DNA from 4 places in the Weizmannia sp. CD-2023 genome. Region 4 is predicted to be linked to each of the others. Evidence: riboswitches for the same ligand, from Rfam matches in the RefSeq annotation. Region 4 holds a riboswitch; each other region holds the start of a gene.
The links. Region 4 has a riboswitch for S-adenosylmethionine ahead of P9687_RS04635 (methionine ABC transporter ATP-binding protein). Riboswitches for the same ligand answer to the same signal wherever they lie in the genome.
Positions count from the first base shown of each region.

Region 1: it holds a riboswitch for S-adenosylmethionine, as region 4 does, so the genes downstream of both, P9687_RS01610 (YezD family protein) here and P9687_RS04635 (methionine ABC transporter ATP-binding protein) in region 4, are expected to answer to the same signal.
Region 2: it holds a riboswitch for S-adenosylmethionine, as region 4 does, so the genes downstream of both, P9687_RS02195 (sulfite exporter TauE/SafE family protein) here and P9687_RS04635 (methionine ABC transporter ATP-binding protein) in region 4, are expected to answer to the same signal.
Region 3: it holds a riboswitch for S-adenosylmethionine, as region 4 does, so the genes downstream of both, P9687_RS03580 (O-acetylhomoserine aminocarboxypropyltransferase/cysteine synthase family protein) here and P9687_RS04635 (methionine ABC transporter ATP-binding protein) in region 4, are expected to answer to the same signal.

Region 1 covers NZ_JARTJQ010000013.1:5,022-10,321, forward strand. The annotation lists gene P9687_RS01605 (bifunctional GNAT family N-acetyltransferase/carbon-nitrogen hydrolase family protein) at 71-1,612, opposite strand; SAM riboswitch class I at 1,757-1,863, shown strand; gene P9687_RS01610 (YezD family protein) at 1,980-2,159, shown strand; gene ssuE (NADPH-dependent FMN reductase) at 2,248-2,787, opposite strand; gene P9687_RS01620 (ATP-binding cassette domain-containing protein) at 2,808-3,560, opposite strand; gene ssuC (aliphatic sulfonate ABC transporter permease SsuC) at 3,575-4,333, opposite strand; gene ssuD (FMNH2-dependent alkanesulfonate monooxygenase) at 4,347-5,300, opposite strand, start outside.
Region 2 covers NZ_JARTJQ010000018.1:39,067-44,366, reverse strand. The annotation lists gene P9687_RS02200 (purine/pyrimidine permease) at 1-1,108, opposite strand, end outside; gene P9687_RS02195 (sulfite exporter TauE/SafE family protein) at 2,341-3,255, opposite strand; SAM riboswitch class I at 3,386-3,493, opposite strand; gene P9687_RS02190 (amino acid permease) at 3,904-5,238, opposite strand.
Region 3 covers NZ_JARTJQ010000028.1:55,037-60,336, reverse strand. The annotation lists gene P9687_RS03585 (homoserine dehydrogenase) at 1-825, opposite strand, end outside; gene P9687_RS03580 (O-acetylhomoserine aminocarboxypropyltransferase/cysteine synthase family protein) at 1,080-2,378, opposite strand; SAM riboswitch class I at 2,482-2,589, opposite strand; gene cls (cardiolipin synthase) at 2,689-4,134, opposite strand; gene P9687_RS03570 (murein hydrolase activator EnvC family protein) at 4,363-5,300, opposite strand, start outside.
Region 4 covers NZ_JARTJQ010000032.1:23,257-28,556, forward strand. The annotation lists gene P9687_RS04620 (ParM/StbA family protein) at 1-927, shown strand, start outside; gene P9687_RS04625 (hypothetical protein) at 939-1,511, shown strand; gene P9687_RS04630 (ABC transporter ATP-binding protein) at 1,571-2,350, shown strand; SAM riboswitch class I at 2,432-2,540, shown strand; gene P9687_RS04635 (methionine ABC transporter ATP-binding protein) at 2,613-3,653, shown strand; gene P9687_RS04640 (methionine ABC transporter permease) at 3,643-4,305, shown strand; gene P9687_RS04645 (MetQ/NlpA family ABC transporter substrate-binding protein) at 4,367-5,209, shown strand.

The sequences.
Region 1 (5,300 bases), on a different contig from region 4:
CCGGTTTTTCCGAGCAGCCGTTCAGGCACTTGGCGGCTGCCCGGCCGGTCTTGCGTCCAGTCCGTCATGCTCAGGCCTTGGTGTTGATCTTAATCTGATACAAATCCCTTCTCCGGTCGGCCAGTTGCCGGACGGAGCCGCTGTTGCGGTTGCGGCGCAGCTTCTCAAGATCGACATCGCCGACAACGACGGTATCGACATTGGGATCGCATTCCCCGACAATGCCATCGCGGGCAAAACCGAAATCGGAGGGAGAAAAGATCCCGGACTGGGCATACTGGATATCCATGTTTTCCACGTGGGTCAGGTTGCCGACTGTTCCCGCAATACAGGTGTACACCTGGTTTTCAATGGCCCGCGCCTGTGCACAGTAGCGGACGCGCAAATAGGCCTGGCGGTCGTCCGTGCAAAACGGGACAAAAATAATGTTCGCACCGTGGTCGACAGCGACACGGGCCAGCTCCGGAAACTCGATATCATAGCAAATCAGAATCGCAATTTTCCCGCAATCCGTATCAAATACATTGAGTTCGTTTCCTTCCGCGATCCCCCACCATTTCCGCTCATTTGGCGTAATATGGAGTTTGGTCTGCCTCTCAATCGTCCCATCGCGCCGGAACAAAAAAGCGACATTGTAAATGCCCCCGTCTTCTTCCACAAAATGGGACCCGCCGATAATGTTGACATTGTAGCGTACGGCAAGCTCTGTAAACAGTTCAATATATTGGTCTGTGTACCCGGAAAGCCGGCGCACTGCCTGGTCAGGGCGTTTTTCTTCCAGGTAGGACATCAACTGTGTGGTGAAAATTTCCGGAAAAACGGCGAAATCAGAACCGAAATCCGCGGCCACATCGACATAATATTCTACCTGTCTGACAAAATCATCGAAGGAATCAATTTTTTTCATCATATATTGGATCGCTGTAATCCTGACCGGGAACGAAGCATGATAGACACGGCGGGACTTCGGCAAATAATCGACGTTATGCCATTCCATAAGCGTTGCAAATGAAGCGGATGCTGTATCATCCGGCAAATACTGCCTGTTGATCCGCATAATCTGGAACCCTTCAAGCAGCTGGAAGGACAGAACCGGGTCATAAATATTGTGCATCTCGACTTCTTCCACGTATTCGCGCGGGGTCATTTTGTCTTTATATTTGCTGTAATTCGGAATCCGGCCGCCAATGATGATGCTTTGAAGGTTCATTTTCCGGCAAAGCTCTTTCCGTGCCTCATACAAACGGTGCCCGAACTTCATGCGCCGGTATTCCGGGTCGATCATCACTTCAATGCCGTACAGGTTGAGCCCGTGCGGATTATGGTTGGTAATGTAGCCGTTCGCAGTGATCGTATCCCATGTATGCTGGTCTTCGTATTCATCGAAATTGACAATTAAGCTGGAGCAGGAACCGACGATTTTCCCTTCGTATTCCACGCAAAACTGCCCTTCCGGAAAAATCCGGATATGGCTTTCCAGCTGCTCGTGTTTCCACGGCTCCATCCCCGGAAAACATTTTTTCGACAATGCCATAATATCATCAATGTCTTCAAAGCGGATGTTCCGCACCTCGATTTTCTTCTCAAACTTGGATACATCTGTCTCTGGCACAATCTCACACCCTTAACACACTTTTTCTATTATCATACCCTATCCGAATCGGTTTTGCCCGAAAAGCAGCTGAAATGCCGAAAATATAAGTTGACAAATCGGAATAATATTATTTATCATAGTTTTAACAAATTATTTCTATACAGCTTATCAAGAGAGGGGGAGGGACTGGCCCGAGGAAACCTCAGCAACAGATTCTTTTTGGGAATACTGTGCTAATTCCAGCAAGCGCCAAGCTTGGAAGATAAGTTAAGGAGCCTCGCCCTCTTCTTAACTTTTCTTGAAGGGGGCCTTTCTTTTTTGGATCATCCGCATGGCCGGCCGGACCACCACGCACACACGAAATTTATTTTGGGGGGTATGAAAAATGGCTCATATTGATGAAACGAAAGTAGCCCGCATTATGGAATCATTGCAAAAACTGGAGTTTGGAACAGTGGTCATTTCGATCCATGAAGGAAACATCACACAGATCGAAACAACCGAGAAAGTCCGGTTTGCACTGGAAAAGAAAAAAGCGGCACTTCCCAAACAAAAGATGGGATGACGGGCGCCGGCATTCCGGTTATCTCTTTTCCCGTTGTTCGTGCTACACGAATGCCGGCATTTGGATATCGTCCAAATGCCGGATTTGTTTAAGAGTACAGCGGTATGGAAATTTGCGGAAATGCTGTTTTTAAAGCAGCATTCAGGCGGCCAGCCGCTTGCCGGTCGAGTTCATAAAACCCATCCTTTTTTTTCACTTGTTGGTCGAGAATGAACACCCCTTTTTCAATGCAAGTTGTCCCGAGCGAAGCCAAGACCGGTTTCAGGGCGTAATCGAGCGCGAGCAAGTGGCCGAATGTGCCGCCCATGGCGAGCGGCAGCACCTGTTTGCCGGATAAGCCATTTTGCGGCAAAAGATCCAGAAACGTCTTGAGCAGTCCGGAATAAGACGCTTTATAGACCGGTGTCAAAATGATTATCGTATCGCCTTCTTCCACTTTTCTTAATGCCCCGGTGATGGGCGGGCTTTGCCGGGCATGCATTAAATCGCCGGCCGGAAGTTCCCGGATATTGATGAGCTCCGGTTCGTACCCGTGCCCCCTTAACCCGGCCCTGATATAATCACGGATCCCATTTAATCTCGTATACGCAGAAGGGCTCCCGTTCAGCAGTACTATTTTTTCCGCCATATGAATCCCCCATTTCTTCCTTAATTTTTCATTGCATGCAAAACCGGGTGGCCGCTCCCTAAAATGCGGTTTAAAATATGATTGGCCGTTGCTGCAAAGAGGGCGTGGTCCCTTTTCCGCGGATAAGGGAGTTTTACCGGGCAGTCCATCGCAATTTCCCCTTCTTCGATTAACACTACCCGATCGGCGAGGGCGACTGCTTCTTCCACGTCATGCGTCACCAATATGGCTGTAAAATGTTTTTCGAGCCAAAGAGACTGGATCAGCGCATGCATTTCAATCCGGGTTAAAGCATCAAGCGCCCCAAGCGGTTCATCGAGGAGAAGGATGTCCGGCTCATGGATTAATGCCCTCGCCAGCGCCACCCTTTGTTTCTGCCCGCCGGATAAGGATGAAGGCCAATCATCCGCACGCCCTTCCAGCCCGACCTTTCTAAGCATTTCACGGGCCGCATGCTTCCAGTCTCCTGCAAGGCCCAGGCCGACATTTTGAAGCACGGTTTTCCACGGGAGCAGGCGGCCGTCCTGAAACATCATTTTCGCCGATCTATTTATGCCGGATAAAGGCGCCCCGTTTATAAGAATTTTTCCGCCGCTTGCCGCTTCAAGCCCTGAAAGCAGCCTAAGGAGCGTACTTTTGCCGCATCCGCTCCTTCCGACAATCGCAATAAATTCCCCTTTTCTTATTTTCAAATGAAGATGGCGCAGGACGCGATGGCTGCCGAATGATTTTTCCAGCCCCTCAATTTCCACAGCAAACACCTTATTCGTCATCGTTTCCTCCTCCTTTATTTTTGATATGACGGGTGCCACTTTAACAATCGTTGTTCCGCGATTTTTGCCAGCCAGTCGGAAAGTTTTCCAAGAAGGGCATATAAGACAATGCTCAAAACGACAACGTCAAGCTGCATGAACTCGCGGGCGTTCATGGCCATATAGCCAATACCGGAGTTGGATGCAATCGTTTCGGCCACAATCAGGGTTACCCATGTGACCCCGAGCGCATAGCGCACACCGACCAAAATGGAAGGAAGCGCCCCCGGCAGGATCATATGCCAAAAAAGCGCCGGCCCTTTCAGCCCGTAAACACCCCCCATTTCAATCAGCGCTCTGTCCACCGAACGGATACCATGAAACGTATTTAAATAGATTGGAAAAAAGGTGCCGAGCGCGACGAGAAACAGCTTCGCCTCTTCCCCGATCCCGAACCATAAAATAACAATCGGAATCAGGGCGAGATGGGGAACGTTCCGGACCATCTGCACGGTACTGTCGAGCAGGCCCTCCGCTTTTTTGGACAGCCCGGTAAACAGCCCGAGCCCAAATCCGATTCCGCCGCCAACCAAAAATCCGACCAGTGCCCGTTTTGCGCTGGCGGCGATATAATCGAAAAGCTGCCCGGATTGTGTGAGGCTCCAAGCCGCTTTTACAACGGCAACAGGGCTTGGGAGCACATTGGATGGCAAAATGCCGGCCGAACTTGCAAGCTGCCAGGCAAACAGCAGGAAAACCGGCACCACCCATGGCATGACGCGTTTTTTCAACATCAGACCGGCCTCCTTACTTTAATACTTTCGGCAGTGCATCGTTCGCCACAATCTCGCCGAACGGGCTGATGATATTGGAAGCGGGGGCATCAGGCTGCTCAAGCGGCAGGTACGGGAACAACAGCTCAGCCGTCCGGTACGCTTCTTCAAGATGCGGATAACCGGATAAAATGAACGTTTCAATGCCAAGTTCTGCATATTCCTTCATTCTTTCTGCGACAATTTCCGGGCTGCCTACAAGCGCCGTTCCCGCCCCGCCGCGCACGAGCCCGACGCCGGCCCAAAGGTTCGGGCTGATTTCAAGATGGTCCCGGCTGCCGTTGTGCAGGGATGTCATCCGTTGCTGGCCGACCGAGTCAAACCGTGAGAAAATCTTTTGGGACGCTTGGATGAGTTCATCATCCACATACCGGATCAAGTCATTGGCAGCATCCCACGCCGCTTTTTCTGTTTCCCTGACAATGACATGGAGCCGGATGCCGAAACGCACTGTCCTTCCTTGTGCTGACGCCAGTTTTTTGACATGGCTGATTTTTTCCTTTACTTTTTCCGGCGGCTCGCCCCAGGTCAAATAGACATCGACATGTTTTGCCGCCACTTCCTGCCCGATTTCCGACGACCCGCCGAAATAAAGCGGCGGATAAGGCTGCTGCACCGTCGGGTAGAGCAATTTGCTCCCTTTTACGTTTAAATATTTGCCTGTAAAATCGGCTTCCCTGTTTTCGAGCAAGTTCCGCCAGATTGTCAGAAATTCATCGGTCAGTTCATAACGTTCGCGGTGGCTGAGATGGAGACCGTCCCCCGCCAGTTCAACCGGATCCCCCCCGGTGACAACATTGATGAGCAGCCGCCCTTCGGAAAGCCTGTCAAATGTTGCGGCCATTCTCGCTGCCTGCGATGGAGACATGATCCCAGGCCGGACCGCAACGAGGAACTTCATTTTTGAAGTAACCGGAATCAGGCTCGA
Region 2 (5,300 bases), on a different contig from region 4:
TGCCTGCTGTTGTGTGGGCAATCTCTTTGTCCGGGCTTTTTTCAAGATCATTTAAGGCAAGGCCAACCAATTGTGTGAAGACCACAAAGGTAACGGCATAACCAACCGGCGCGGGAATCGCAGACATGATATGCACGAGCGGTGGCAGCAGAGCAATGATGGAAACGAAACAAGCACCATACAAAAATGGTTTCAGCACTTTTATACCGGTTTGTGCAACATAGCCTGCCGCTGCTGCAATCGGAACCGCACCGACAGCGGAAAAGATGCCGGCAAGCAGCTGGTTGATGCCGGATATGAACAGACTGCTCCGCACCCGCTCTTGGCGGACTCCCGTCACATTTCCCATGACGCGCACAGACGTAATCATATTCGCAGTTAACAAAAGCCCGATGAATACACCGGTTGTGACGGCACCGGAATCAAAACGCGGTTTTCCAAAATCAAACACAGCGGGAAGAGAGAACCAGCTTTCCCCAAATGTAATAGCCGGTGCTTCACCGAAAAGCACGAACAAAATCCAGCCGCAAATCAAGCCGAGCATGATCGAATATTGCTTGACCCACGGTTTCTTTACATGGCCAAAATAGAATGTAAGCAATACGGTGACAAGGCTCAAAACAGCAACAAGCGGCCGGACTTCCTGATGGGCACCCGTAATGCCGAGCATCCCTTTCATAAAAGAGCCGCTCAACTGCAGCACCAACAACAGCAAATAAATAAATGTCACTACCGGCGTAAACAGTTTATTTAATTGGTCCACAAGTCCGGTAAAAGCGAGCAGGAAGAAAAAGATGCCGGTTACAATCAGTGCGCCTGCCAAATATTGCAGAGATTCAGTGCTTGAACTATACAAGCTGCCGACAAGCCCTGCATAAATGGCAAACACGCTCCACCACAACCCGGCCGGCCCTTCATTGATGGGCATTCTGTGGCCGAAAATTCCTTGCAAAAGGCCGCCGATCCCGAGTACAAAAAGCGTCCGCTGCACAAACAGGGCAGTCTCACCTGCACTGAAATGGAAAGCATCCGCAATGGCAATCGGGGCCGCGATCGACCCGGCGATCATAAATGCCATCCATTGCAGCGACGAAATCAATGTTTTCATAGACACACCGTTCTTTCCGTTCAAAAAATGGAAAATACCAGTAAATATAATTATAGCAAAACAGGTTTTACATTTTAAACATAATACACTTTGCGGACGAGGGAGGGATAGCGGGCATGGCGGATAGCGGCATAAACAGGGGTTGCAAACCGGACGGGGCGCGGGTTAAGCCATGTTTTTTGCCTCTATTTAAATGATATATATGTGGCAGGGGCTAAGCTATGTTTGGATCCGCAAAAAATTTCTGGGCGATCTTCATGCAGAACGCTTTTTGTTTGTCACTAAAAGAGTTGCGGCTGCCTTTACTTAGGCATGCTATCTCGAAAAAAATTATGATGGATAATTTTTGCTGGTGCTACGTGGTAGCGGCATGGCCGGTTATGTTGAGGAAGCGAGGTCAAAAGGTGTTGTTTCTTAACATAGAGCGCGTCTACGTTAAGAAAGCGAGCGAAAATAGCTTTGTTTCTTAACATAGAGGTCGGCTACGTTAAGGAAGCGAGCGAAAATTGCGTTGTTCCTTAACATAGAGTACGTCTACGTGAAGAAAGCGAGAAAAAAAGGTGTTGTTTCTTAACATAGAGGCTGTCTACGTAAAGGAAGCGAGGTAAAAAGACATTGTTCCTTAACATAGTGCACGTCTACATTAAGGAAGCGAGCAAAAAAAGTGTTGTTTCTTAACATAGAGCCCGTCTACGTTAAGAAAGCGAGCAAAAAAGACGTTGTTCCTTAACATAGAGTCCGTCTACGTTAAGGAAGCGAGGTCAAAAGGCGTTGTTCCTTAACATAGAGCCCGTCTACGTAAAGGAAGCGAGCGAAAAAGGTGCTGTTTCTTAACATAGAGCCCGTCTACGTTAAGGAAGCAAGCAAAAAAGACGTTGTTTCTTAACATAGAGTGCGTCTACATTAAGGAAGCGAGGTAAAAAGACATTGTTCCTTAACATAGAGCATGTCTACATTAAGGAAGCGAGAAAAAATTATATTGTTCCTTAACATAGAGGCCGTCTACGTTAAGAAAGTTCGGTAAAAAGATGTTGTTTCTTAACATAGAGGTCGTCTACGTAAAGGAAGCGCGGTAAAAAGACGTTGTTTCTTAACATAGAGCGCCTCTACATTAAGGAAGCGAGCAAAAAAGGCACTGTTCCTTCAAATAGAAGCGTCTATGTTCATTCTTTGCCAAAATTTGTTTGGGTAAAAACAATCCGGGCAATGGATCCCTTGCCCGAAAACATTCCTTATTCTGTGACGCTTACGCTGGCGCTGGCAACTGCCCGTTTGTGTCTTCTGATTGTATAGAAAATGAGGATGGCCCATATTGCCGCAATGGCTGTATAGGTAACGCCGTACCAGCCGCTACCGGCGCCCGCCATTTTTAATAAAGTTTGCACGTTGCTGAACACAATCATGCCGCTGACAATGACAGCCAGCAAATGAGCCGGTAAAATTTTAACCAGATAGGCTGCAATCGGCGCGGCGATCAGGCCGCCAAGCATGAGGGCGATCGTCCAAATCCAGTTAATTTGCATAGCGCCGAGGGATAAGAGGAAACCGATGCTTGATGCCAAGGATACAGCAAATTCACTAGTATCCACCGAGCCGATCACTTTCCGCGGTTCGATGTCATTTCTGGACAGCAAAGCCGGTGTGGCGATAGGGCCCCAGCCGCCGCCCCCCGTTGCATCAAAAAATCCTGCGACAAAGCCAAGTGGGATAAAAAATATGTTTGACCTGGTTTGCTTTTTGACTTTCGACGCCCCGCGCGTATTGAACAGAAACCGGGTAAGAATATAGAGGCCAAGGGCGATCAGAAAAATAGAAATGTACGGTTTTAATGTGCTTGCAGGAAGATGGCTAAGCACGGTTGCCCCGAGAAAGGCGCCGACAGCTCCAGGTACAACCAGTTTCCAAATGATCCCTTTATCGACATTCCCAAATTTCATATGTGAAACTCCGGAAGCCGCCGTTGTAAAAACTTCCGCCAAATGCACAGAAGCTGACGCGACAGCCGGCGCAATCCCGAAAGCTAGCAAAAGTGAGGTTGAAGTCACCCCGTAACCCATTCCAAGAGATCCATCCACCAATTGCGCGGCAAGGCCGACAAGTGCTAAGACAATTAATTTTTGCATGTTCAAGTTCCTCGCTTTCTTCATTCATAAATTTAATTCATCCTGATGTAGAGGAATTATACGCATCAGGGCCTATCCTGGTTCAAACGGCCGGCCTTGCAGAAATAAAAAACTTTCCGCCATTTTTACGGAAAGACAGCGAGTAAAGGATAAGCGCTTATCTTTCAAAATGGTACCCATTTTGCTGGAATTGGCACCTTGCTGCTCGCTGCAGGTTGCCGGACTTCATCGGGCCAGATCCCTCCGTCGCTCTTGATAAGTTATTTGTTGTTTAAAATTTTATCAGAAAATAAATGGAAGTCAATATAATTATTGCAAGTTTTTTTATCGGATTTATCCGAATGGAGGGATAAAGAAAAAAACTCCCTATCAGATCACGCTCTGTCGGGAGTTTTTTTTCTTTACGCTGATTGGTTTTTTTAAAGCAGGTTCAGAACCAGGCGGGGCATCATGGCCGCTTTCATTTGCTTCACAAAACGAAAAAGAGTCCAAACGGGTTGGCGTGCCGCCCATTCTGGCAGTTTGACACGCCGTGCACACCGTGTCTGTCCTCTCACCGCCAAGGGAACCGGTTTTATCAACACCGCTTGTTTGTGCTCGCTTATCGCGCAGTTGTATTTCTGTCCTCTCCCTGCCCAAAAGACCGGTTTTATCAACACAGCCGGCTGGAGCCTATTCCTTTCCTTTGATTCTCAGTGACAGGACGACGAGCACGATTAAAATAGCAAGGCAGACGCTTATTCCAATCGGGTTTCCGCCGCCCAGCAAAAAGGACAGGAAAATGCCTGCCAGTGCAAGCAGCGCAATCCAGACCATGAAAGGATACCCTTTTACACGGAAGGAAGGCAATTTTGCATACGACTTCCGGAGCCGCAGTTCGGCTGCGCAGATGGCGATCCAAACAAGGACGACGGTAAATCCCGGGATGGTCATCAAATAGCTGATGACCTCATTCGGCGTAAGATAGGCCAGAATCACGCCGGCTAAAATAAACAGTGAGGTCAGCAAAATACTAATGAGCGGGACGCCTTTCCGGGAAATTTTTAAAAAGGCGTGCGGCGCTTCTCCGGACTGTGCCATGTTAAACAGTGTGCGTGAAGTGGCATAAATGCCGGAATTGGCGGCAGAAAGAACGGCCGTCAAGAGCACAAAATTCATCACATGGGCGGCAGCGGGGATCCCTGTGCGGCTGAATACCTGTACAAACGGGCTTTCCACGGAAGAAACCTGATTCCACGGGACAATGCCACAAATGACCAGGATTGGCAAAATATAAAAAAGCATGACACGAATAACGGTCTGTTTAATCACACGCGGCAACACTTTCTCGCTGTCTTTTGTTTCCGAAACGGTAACGCCGATCAGTTCCGCCCCGCCGTATGAAAACATAACGATCAGAAAAGCATTGAACGTACCGTGAAGCCCGTTCGGAAAAAAGCCGCCGTGCGCGGTATAGTTGGACAGCGTGGAAGATGTCCCGGGGAATAAACCGAATAAAATCAGCGCACCAAGCAGGATAAAAACGATCAACGTGATAATTTTAATGCCGGCAATCCAAAATTCAAATTCGCCGTAGTACTTCACTTCAATTAAATTGATGCCGACCATGAAAGCAGCACAGAGCAAACTGAGCAGCCACAATGGCGCGTGGGGAATCCAGAATTGCAGGAAGCTCCCGGCTGCAAGCAGTTCCACAACTGTCACAATGACCCAGTTGATCCAGTACAGCCAGCCAATAATGAAAGAAACCCGGCTGCCGAACGCTTTGTGGATCAGATTTTGGACGTTGAGGCCGGGGTGGACGAGCGCCATTTCCCCAAGCGCTGACATGACAATGAATAAAAGTACGCCGCCGATCAGGTAAGAAACGGCAACACTTGGGCCGGCAAGGCTGACGGTATCGGAGCTGCCTTTAAAAATGCCGGTTCCGATCATCCCGGCCAATGCGATGAACTGGACATGCCTTGGTGATAAGCCTTTTTGCAAATGATGTTGGTTTTTTTCCATTTCTATCAATCTCACTTTTCTGTTTTAGATAAACGCTTTTCAGTGCTAAAGCATTTATTCTA
Region 3 (5,300 bases), on a different contig from region 4:
CGCATAAAGGGCGTGTTCGGGAGGGACAAGGACAGGCTTAACGGATGCTTTCAGCGTACCGCCATCACGGTATATGTCCGCAATATGCTTATAACGGAGTCCCTGCCGATCCGCTCTTTCAATATCCGCAAGCGAGAGGCCGCCTATGCCTTCAACTTCTACTTTCTCCCAGTCCGGCTGGGTTCCGAATACGAGCCGACTCAGGATCATCAGCTTGCAAAAGGCGTCCTGCCCTTTTACATCATTGCCCGGGTCAGCTTCTGCGTAGCCGTGCTGCCTGGCGATTTCCAACGCTTCTTCAAACGGAAGATGTTTTTCGCGCATGGCCGATAAAACAAAATTGGATGTGCCGTTTAAAATCGCCTGTACACGCTGGATGTCATTGACCTGAAGCTGCTGGGAAATCGTCCGGATCACAGGGATGCCGCCTGCAGTTGTCGCTTCATAACCGACAAACACGCCTTTTTCTCTCGCTTTTTCAAGCAACACATTTCCATATCGTGCAAACATGACTTTATTGGCAGTAATGACGTGGCAGCCTTTTTCAATCGCTTGTAAACAGTAGGAAAAGCCTGGTTCTTCCCCGACAATCGCTTCAAACACGACTTCAAGACCGGGAATGGCGAGAACTTCCCGGAAGTCCGTCGTGACGAGTACAGAACTGTCAATGTTCCGCTTTTTACGGGGGTTTTTGATCAGAACCGCTGCAATCTCTACCTCGGCATGCAGCTTTTCTTTCAGCTGCTCCCGGTGGGTCCGGACCGCTTCGTACACGCCCTGGCCGACCGTCCCAAAGCCGAGCAGCGCTGCTTTAATCACTCTCATTATCCAAACTCCTCCCTACATCTAGCGCTCTTTCGCCTCTGAAGCGTTTTGTTCATTTAAAACGGTCAAGCGGTCCGACAGTATTCGGTGCAGCCGGTATCCAGAAGCTCCCGATCTGGATCAGGTATGCAGACCGTCCGGGCCGCAACATTGTTCAATGGGATCAGCCCAGAACATCGTATAAGTTTTCCGGATCGCCTGTTGGCATTCGCATGGCGGCCTTCGCACGAATCTGCCGGACCCGCTCCCCGCTTTTACCGGGCTGTAACGGCTGTTGCTTTTGTAATGGCCTGATCGAGGTCGGCTGTCAAATCTTCGACGGCTTCAAGCCCGACGGACAGGCGGATCAAATCGCCTGTGACCCCTGATTTTTCCAGTTCTTCATCGCTCAGCTGCGAATGCGTAGTCGTTGCCGGGTGGATGATCAGCGATTTCGCGTCGCCGACATTCGCTACATGCGACCACAGCTTAACATTGTCGATCACGCGTCTTCCTGTTTCCCGGCCGCCTTTCACACCAAAGTTGACAATGGAGCCGTAACCGCCGTTCAAATATTTTTGCGCCAGCTCATGGGACGGATGGTCTTCAAGGCCCGGGTAATTGACCCAAGCAACATCTGGATGGTTTTTCAGAAATTCCGCGACTTTCAATGCATTTTCGTTATGCCTTTCCACACGCAGATGCAGCGTTTCAAGCCCTTGCAGGAATAAAAAGGCGTTGTCCGGGCTTAAAGCAGGCCCGAAGTCGCGCAAAAGCTGAACGCGAAGTTTTGTGGCGAACGCAGCCTGTGCCGTGTCGACGCCGTAGCGCAAGCCGTGATAGCTCGGATCCGGTTCGCTAAAGTCCGGGAATTTGTCTGTGTTCCAGTCAAAACGCCCGCCGTCAACGGCAACACCGCCGATCGCCGTTCCGTGCCCGCTGATCCATTTTGTCGCCGAATGGACAACCACGTCCGCGCCCCATTTGATCGGATTCGCGCCATACGGAGAAGCAAACGTGTTGTCGACAATCAAAGGAATACCGTTTTCATGGGCCACTTCCGCCACTTTTTCCACGTCGAGCACCTGCAGGCTTGGGTTGCCGATAATTTCCGCGTACAATGCTTTTGTTTTCGGGGTGATCGCCTGGCGGAACGCTTCAGGGTCGGACCCGTCCACAAACTTGACGTTAATGCCGTATTTCGGCAATGTCACAGCAAACAAATTATAGGTGCCGCCGTAAAGATTGCTGGCGGATACGATGTCATCACCCGCACGCACGATGTTCAAAATGGAAAAGGCAATGGCCGATGCGCCGGATGATAAACCGACAGCCGCTGTTCCGCCTTCCAGTGCAGCAACACGTTTTTCAAAAACATCCACAGTCGGATTGCCGAGACGGGAATAAATGAAACCTTCTTTTGATAAATTGAAGACGCCCTCCGCATGTTCTGTATCCGGAAAAACGTAAGAAGTCGTCCGGTATACCGGTACGGCGCGCGATCCTGTCGCCGGGTCCGGTTCCTGGCCGCCGTGCAACAATAAAGTTTCCGGTTGGAATGATGGTTGTGTCATTTTAAAGCCTCCTGATTTTTTAAAATTTTTTCGTGAAAGATGGAAGAGGAAATGAAAAAACCCTCTTCGTAAGGGAAGAGGGTTACAATGTATGTAAGTTCCTCCCTTATCTTTCAGACGCATGTCTGTAGGAATTAGCACCTTTTCAGGCAAATGCCTGAAGGTTGCCGGGCTTCGCAGGGCCTAGTCCCTCCGCCGCTCTCGATAAGAGTTTCTTTTCATAATTCAATTTTGAATGACTTATTGTTTAAGATTATAGAAGAACAATGGCAAACCGTCAACCTTTTTTTGAAAAAATTTTCTTTTTCTTCTACAATATTGGCGACAATAGCCGGGAAATGGACTCTTTAAACCGCACATAAAGCGGCCGGTTCTGGTAATCATGGAGCGTTAATTCGGTTGATTCGGCCATATCGTCCCGGAAAACGCCGGCAAGTGTGCCGGAAAGCTCACGGTCGTACAGCACGGCGTTCACTTCAAAATTGAGACGGAAACTGCGCACATCGATATTGGCCGTCCCAACGGAAGCAATTTTCCCGTCTACGACAATCATTTTCGCATGGATGAACCCTTTTTGATAAATGTACACTTTGACGCCCGTTTTTAACAGCTGGCCGATGTTGGAAAGCGTCGCCCAATAGACAAACATATGATCCGGTTTATTTGGAATCATAATCCGAACATCCACTCCGGATAAGGCGGCAAGCGTCAGCGCATTCAGGAGGCTGTCATCCGGAATAAAATACGGTGTTTGCAAATAAATATATTTTTTGGCGGAATTGATCATTTTAATATAGCTGTTTTTAATCTGCTCCCATTCAGAATCGGGGCCGCTTGAGACGATTTGGATATCGGTTTCACCCTGCGATGGGATGACCGGGAAATAACGTTCTTCATCTCTTACATCATGCGGTGACGCCTGATTCCAGTCCAAAATAAAGCGGGTCTGCATGGCATAAACAGCACTCCCTACAATCCGTAGATGCGTATCCCGCCAGTAACCGAATTTCTTATTCAGGCCAAGATACTCATCCCCGACATTAAAACCGCCGATATATCCGATCTGCCCATCAATAATCGCCAATTTCCGGTGATTCCTGAAATTGACGCGCAAATTGACGAGCGGGATCCGGGCAGGAAAAAAGGACGCCACTTCCCCACCAGCAACAACAAGCGGCCGGAAAAATTTGCGGCGGAACAGCATCCGCGACCCCATATCATCATAAAGCAGCCGCACCTTTACGCCTTCTCTTGCTTTTTGCGACAGCAGTTCAATCAATTCATGGCCGAGGCGGTCATTCCGGAAAATATAATATACAAGATGAATACTGTCTTTTGCATTCCGGATGTCTTCAAATAAAGCCTCGAATTTTTTCCTGCCGTCTGTAAATATATCGACATGATTGTCCTGGGAAAGGATTGCCCCGTCATTCATCAGCAGCATATAAACGAGATCCTTGTACTGGATTGTCCGCTCATCATGAAACGGAAACCGGTTTTCGCGCAGCAGTTCAATTTGCTGCTGGGAAATTTCCTTAATGCCGATCTTCTCCTGTACCTTCCAGTCAAAAATTTTCCGGCGGCTTAAATTTTGCCCGAATACCAAATACAGGATAAAGCCGGCAATCGGCAGGAATAATAGCACCAAAAGCCATGCCCAAGTTGCGCCGACATCTCGCCGTTCCAGGAAAATAACGGTTCCCGCCAGAATAAAATTCAAAAGAAACAAGATAACCAGTAGTACCGTTATAATCATTGCGTTCTCCTTTTCGTACACCCTTTGTTCCTGCTTGAGGTTTGTTCCCGGCCGGTATCCGGGAACACGGTGAAGTGTTTTGGAATTGATATAGGATATGTTTGCGCAGCAAAAATAACAATTGTATCATACCATAATATTTGCGCCTTACCTATCGTACAGCACTTTCCCTGCCATTGCATGCAAAAAGAACCGCACCAATGGATACGGTTCTTTTTTTCGTCCTTATTAAAAGTTAACATAGTTTCTCGGGTTTTGGGCACCGGTATGTGGCGGTGGTGTCCAGCGGCCGTTATAAATTTCAAAGTGAAGATGCGGTCCTGTTGATTCCCCGGTATTTCCCATTGCTCCGATCTGCTGCCCTTTGCTGACGTGCTGCCCGGTGCTGACGCTGTACGAGCTCAAATGGGCATAAACGGTTGTGTACAACTTCCCGTTAATATAGTGGGTGATCATGACGCAATTCCCGTATGAAGAAGAGTGGTACGCCCTGAACACGACACCGTCGGCTGCAGCGACAACCGGTGTCCCGATGCTGTTGGCAATGTCAATGCCCGGATGGAACCCGCCGGAACGCCCGCCGAATTCAGATGAAATATATCCGGATGCCGGTCGCGTAAAGGACCCGGAAGATACTTGCGGAAGGGATCCGCCGGAATGGCTCCCGGAACTTGACTTGACCGATGCAGAGCGGGTTGTCCCTGCGTTTGATCCTGCTGATCCTGTTGATCCTGCATTCGTTTGTGCCTTTGCTGCTGCATCTGCTTTTGCTGCAGCCTTTCTTTCTTCCTCCGCTTGCTTTTTCGCAAACGCAATGGCTTTTTCAATGGAAGCTTTTTGGTCAGCCAGGATGCTCTTTTGTTCACTCAGCGACATTTTCTCTTCTTTAAGGCTGTCTTTTTGTTTTTCCAGCTTTTTGATTAATGCCGATTTCTCGCTCTCATCCTGTTTCAGACTGTCTTTTAATGATTGTAAATCAGACAGCATCGATTCCAAATCGGACAGTTTCTTTTCCACTGAAGCCTGTTTGTCCTTTAAATCCTGTTCATCTTTTTTCTGTTCTTCCAAAATTTGCCGGTCTGCTTCAACCAATGTCTTCACTGCTGAAAAGCGGTCAATAAAATCACCAACGCTTTTCGCTTCAAGAAAAACATCCAAATAATTGA
Region 4 (5,300 bases):
GCAACCGAACTTGACCCGGGAAGCAGCAAGTCGGAAGAGGATCAGACCCTCGTCCTGCTTTTTACAAGCCTTGCGCTTGACGCAGTAAGGGAGGAAAACGCCAAAGTTTTTACCCGCAACCAGAATGTCATTGATGCCAATTACACGCTTGGGACAGGCCTGCCGCTCCGCGAAGTAAAAGAGGGAAAAGATGCGGGCTACCGCTCGCAGCTGCTTGGATCCGTCCACCAGGTGGAATTTCTTGTCACACCGAAATATCAGGGGTTGAAAGTCAATCTGAAATTTGACGAAATCAAAGTGTATCCGGAAGGCTTTGCCGCTTTTATCAATCTTGTCATGGATAACGATTTAAACATTATTAACCGCGAATTGATTGACAAACGCATTTTAATCCAGGATATCGGCGGCCTCTCAACGGATATCGCCGTGATCAAAAACAGGACAGTCGATGATGACCGGGCGCAGGGATTTAATCTCGGCGTATCAGAAGCGCTTGAACAGATCCGTGAAGAAATCCGCGTCAAATACGGGGTCGAATTGGACAGCCGCCGTGATGTGGTCGATATTATCACGAAAAAGCATGACCGCAACCATATTATGGTAAAAGGCAGCCGGACAAGCGTGCACGACATTACAGACCGTATCTTGTTTGACCTTGCAAAGAAACAATACCGCCTGCTCCGGAACGTGTGGCAGAAAAACTCACAAACAGAGATTTGCTATTTTGTCGGCGGCGGTTCTGTTGTCCTGAAAGATTACTTAAAAACGCTGAACAACAGCCTTGAAGGCTACAATATTGATTTCTTTGAAGATGAAAAAGAGAGCATCTGGATGATGGCCAATGCTTACTACAAATTAATTTCGGATTATGTGAGGAAAAACAATAAACCGGAAGACAAAGGAAAGAAACCGGTCGAATCCAAATAAGGTGAAAAAATATGGAAAAACAAAGCGGGATGAAGCGGGGCCAGACGATTGCGTTCCGGATCCCCCAGGATACGCCCGATCATATTTTAAAAGAACTGTCAAAGTTAAAAGAAAAAGAGAAACGGAACTTCTCCGCCAAAATAGCCGGATATGTCTTACAGGGCATCAACCAGTCGCTCGTAAAGGACAAAGAAACCATTACAATCCCGCTGCCGCGCAAACTGACAAAAGTGCAACATGACTGGCTGAAGCATGAACATTCGGAAGCGATGCTCGGCAGCATTGTTTACGAACTGATTCAGGATCCACTCCGGGCGACTTCGCTCTTTGCGGCCCTGTCGAAACAACCTGTATCTATGGATGAGACGCTTTTTTTACAGGAAGACGAATTGCCGCAAACCAGCGAAGAAGCGGACGCGAAACCGGTTCGATCCGGTGGTGAGCCGCCTGGATCGGATGATCTTGATGCATTCGACTGGAGAACTGCCGCCGTCGAACCGGCACCGCCCGAAACGGGAGCGCCGGAAAAAGAAGAAGATGCGGAAGACCTGCTCGGCGATTTTCTCGCCAGCATGAATAAATAAAGAGCGCAGGGTGAACCCCTGTGTTTAAAACTTGTACGAAATGTAAGGGGATGGCACAGATGGAAAATGTAATCGAAGTTGCCGATGTGAGCCTTGTGCGCGACGGCAAAAAACTGCTCTCGGACATTCACTGGACGGTCAAAAAAGGGGAGCACTGGGCTATCCTCGGCTTAAACGGTTCCGGCAAAACCACTTTGCTTAATATGATCAATGGGTATATTTGGCCAACAAAGGGGAGCATCAAGGTGCTCGGAAAAACGTTCGGAAAAACAAGCCTGCCGGAACTGCGGAAATCAATCGGCTGGGTCAGCTCCTCCATCCAGGAGAGAATACCGCGCACCCAGCTTGCAAGCGATGTGGTTATCAGCGGCAAATATGCATCCATCGGGCTGTATGAAGCGGTGGATGCACAAGACGAAGAAAAAGCCCTGCACTTGATGGAACAATTACATTGTGCTTCCCTTTTTAGCCGTGCTTATGAACATTGTTCGCAAGGAGAGCGGCAGAAGCTTTTAATTGCGCGCGCGTTAATGGCGGAACCGCGCATCTTAATTTTGGACGAGCCTTGCAACGGGCTGGATTTGTTTGCCCGGGAAATTTTGCTAGAAAGTGTGGAGGAGCTGGCGAAAGATAAGAACGGACCGACGCTTGTATATGTCACGCACCATCCGGAAGAAATTTCTCCCGCTTTCCAAAAAACATTGCTGATCAGGAACGGGGAAGTTTTCCGGCAGGGCCGGACTTCCGAGATGATTGAAAAACAAGTGCTTTCCCGCTTTTTTGAGCATGAAATTCAGGTGGAGTGGCGGGGAAACCGGGCTTTGTTTCAAGTTGTCTGATGATTGGAAAACAAAAAAATATAAAATAATGAATTGACAAATCCCGAGCCGTCCACTAATATTTAAATATAACAAATGAATAACTTATCCAGAGAGACTGAGGGACAGGCCCGATGACGTCCAGCAACCTTCAAATCTTTTTTTGAAAGGTGCTAATTCCTGCAGAATGGTTCATTCTGAGAGATAAGTCACTTGACCGGCAAACCTCTTTCGAATGAAAGAAGGTTTTTTTTTGCCAAAAGGAACAGAAGGAGTTTTCAACATGCTGGTATTAGAAGATATTCATAAGGTATACGGAAAAGGGAAGGACAAAAAGGTTGAAGCGTTAAAAGGCATCAACCTGCGTGTTGAAAAAGGGGAAATCTTCGGGGTGGTCGGCTACAGCGGTGCCGGGAAAAGCACGCTGATCCGGTGCGTGAATCTGCTCGAGCGGCCGACTTCCGGGGAAGTGCTCGTTAACGGGATCGACCTTGTGCGCCTGCCGCCTGCAAAGCTGCGCCAAGAGCGGAAAAAAATCGGCATGATTTTCCAGCAGTTCAATCTGCTTCAGTCAAAGACGATTTTTCAAAACGTAGCCATGCCGCTTGTGCTGGAACACCGCCCGAAGGAAGAAATAAAGGCAAAAGTGGCAGAATTATTGTCTTTTGTCGGGTTAGAAGAGAGAATGCACCACTACCCTGACCAGTTGTCAGGCGGCCAGAAACAAAGGGTTGGCATTGCAAGAGCCCTTGCGACAGACCCGGACATTCTGCTTTGTGACGAGGCAACATCGGCCCTTGATCCGAATACGACTGAAGCCGTGCTTGCCCTTTTACGGAAAGTCCGGGACGAGCTGGGCATCACGATTCTTATGATCACCCATGAAATGAACGTCATTCGTGACATTTGTGATAAAGTGGCAGTGCTGGACGGCGGAAAAATTGTGGAGCAGGGCCCTGTAATCGACCTTTTCACAGAACCGAAAACGCAAATTGCGAGAAGCTTTGTGAAAACCGTGCTGAATGATTCGATTCCGCCATCAGTGCAAAAACTGATCGATGAAAGCAGCAAAGACAACCCGCACGGCATTTACCGGATTCTGTTTAAAGGAGCTTCCACCAATATGCCGCTGTTATCCAATACAGCAAAACAATTTTCAATCGACCTGAATGTGCTTCATGGCATGATCACCGAACTTCAGGGAATCCCTTTTGGCAACCTGCTTGTCGAATTGAAAGGCGACCCGGAAGAAATGAAGCGGGCCATTCAGTACATCAACGATCACGAAGCGATCATTCGGGAGGTGGAGAAAAATGGCATTTGATTGGTCATGGTTTTGGCCGCAATTTTTCACGGCAATGGGCCAGACGCTGTATATGGTGGCTGTATCATTACTCATTTCCATCATCATCGGCATCCCGGTTGGCGTCATTCTCGTTATTACCCGGGAAAACGGCATATGGGAAAACAAATGGATTTTTAATATTTTAAATGTGATTATCAATATTTTTCGGTCGATCCCGTTTATTATTCTCGTTGTCGCGATCATTCCGTTTACGCGCTGGGTTGTCGGGACAGCGATCGGAACAACCGCAGCGATTGTGCCGCTTGTGTTGTACACTGCTTTTTACATCGGGAGGCTCATTGAAAGTTCACTGCTTGAAGTCGACAAAGGGACAATCGAACTTGCGCAGTCAATGGGGGCGACGAACTGGCAGATTATTTGGCGGTTTTTGCTTCCGGAAGCAAAGGCATCCATGGTGCTCAATTTAACGATTGCCACCATCGGGCTGATTGGGGCTTCCGCGATGGCGGGCGCGGTCGGTGCCGGCGGGATCGGGGATTTGGCGATCACATACGGGTACAACCAGTTTCAGACAGGCGTCATGATCGTTACCGTTATCACGCTGGTCATTTTCACCCAGCTTGTCCAGACATTGGGCAACTTTCTCTCCAAAAAAATCCGGAGAAAATAATATTGAAAAAAAGGGTTACACCTTTTTTATAAAAAATTCAATTCAGGGGGACTTAGCAGCGATGAAAAAATTTGCGATTCTATTATTGGGGCTCATCCTGGTTTTGGCAGGATGCGGGGCCAAAAACAATTCGAGCAGTACAAGCACAAAAACAATCAAAGTCGGGACAACCACTTCTGAAGTGCCGACATGGAATTTAATCCAGAAACTCGCGAAAAAGAAAAATATTAATATTAAGATTGTCCGCTTTGACGACTATGTTCAGCCGAACCTCGCATTAAGCGACGGGGAAATTGATATTAACGCGTTCCAGACGGTTGTTTATTTCGATGATTTTATCAAACAACGCAATCTGAAGCTTTCGGCGATCGGCACAACGAATATTTGGCCGATGGGGATCTACTCGAAAAGATATAAAAAGGTCAGCGAAGTGAAAGATGGCGACCAAGTTGTGATTCCGAAAGACCCGACAAACCTCGGCAGGGCTTTGCTTTTGCTGCAAAAAGCCGGATTGATTACGACGAAAAAAGGTTTCACAGGCAAAGGCGGGCTTGAAAATGTCGCTTCAAACCCGAAACATTTGAAAATTACTGCCGTGGATGCCGCCCAAACACCGCGCGGCCTGGATGATTCGGCACTCGCTGTGATCAATTGCGATATGGCCATTAATGCCGGCTTAAACCCGACGAATGACTCCATCTTCCGTGAAGATGCGGGCAACAAAGCGTATATCAATATTATTGCAGCCCGGACAAAAGACAAGTATGACAAAACGTTGAAAGAAATCGTAAACATTTATCATTCAAAAGAAGTCTCTGACTTTATCAAAAAGCATTATAAAGGTGCAGCCGTCCCGGTCAATAAACCGGTATCGTATTTAAAAGATTATAAGCAAACACAATGATGGCAAATAGTTTCATAGCAGCCCCCTAAAAAACAGCGGGCATAGAGACGCGGCAGGATACGGTTAGAACGGTATCCCGCCGTTTTTCTAT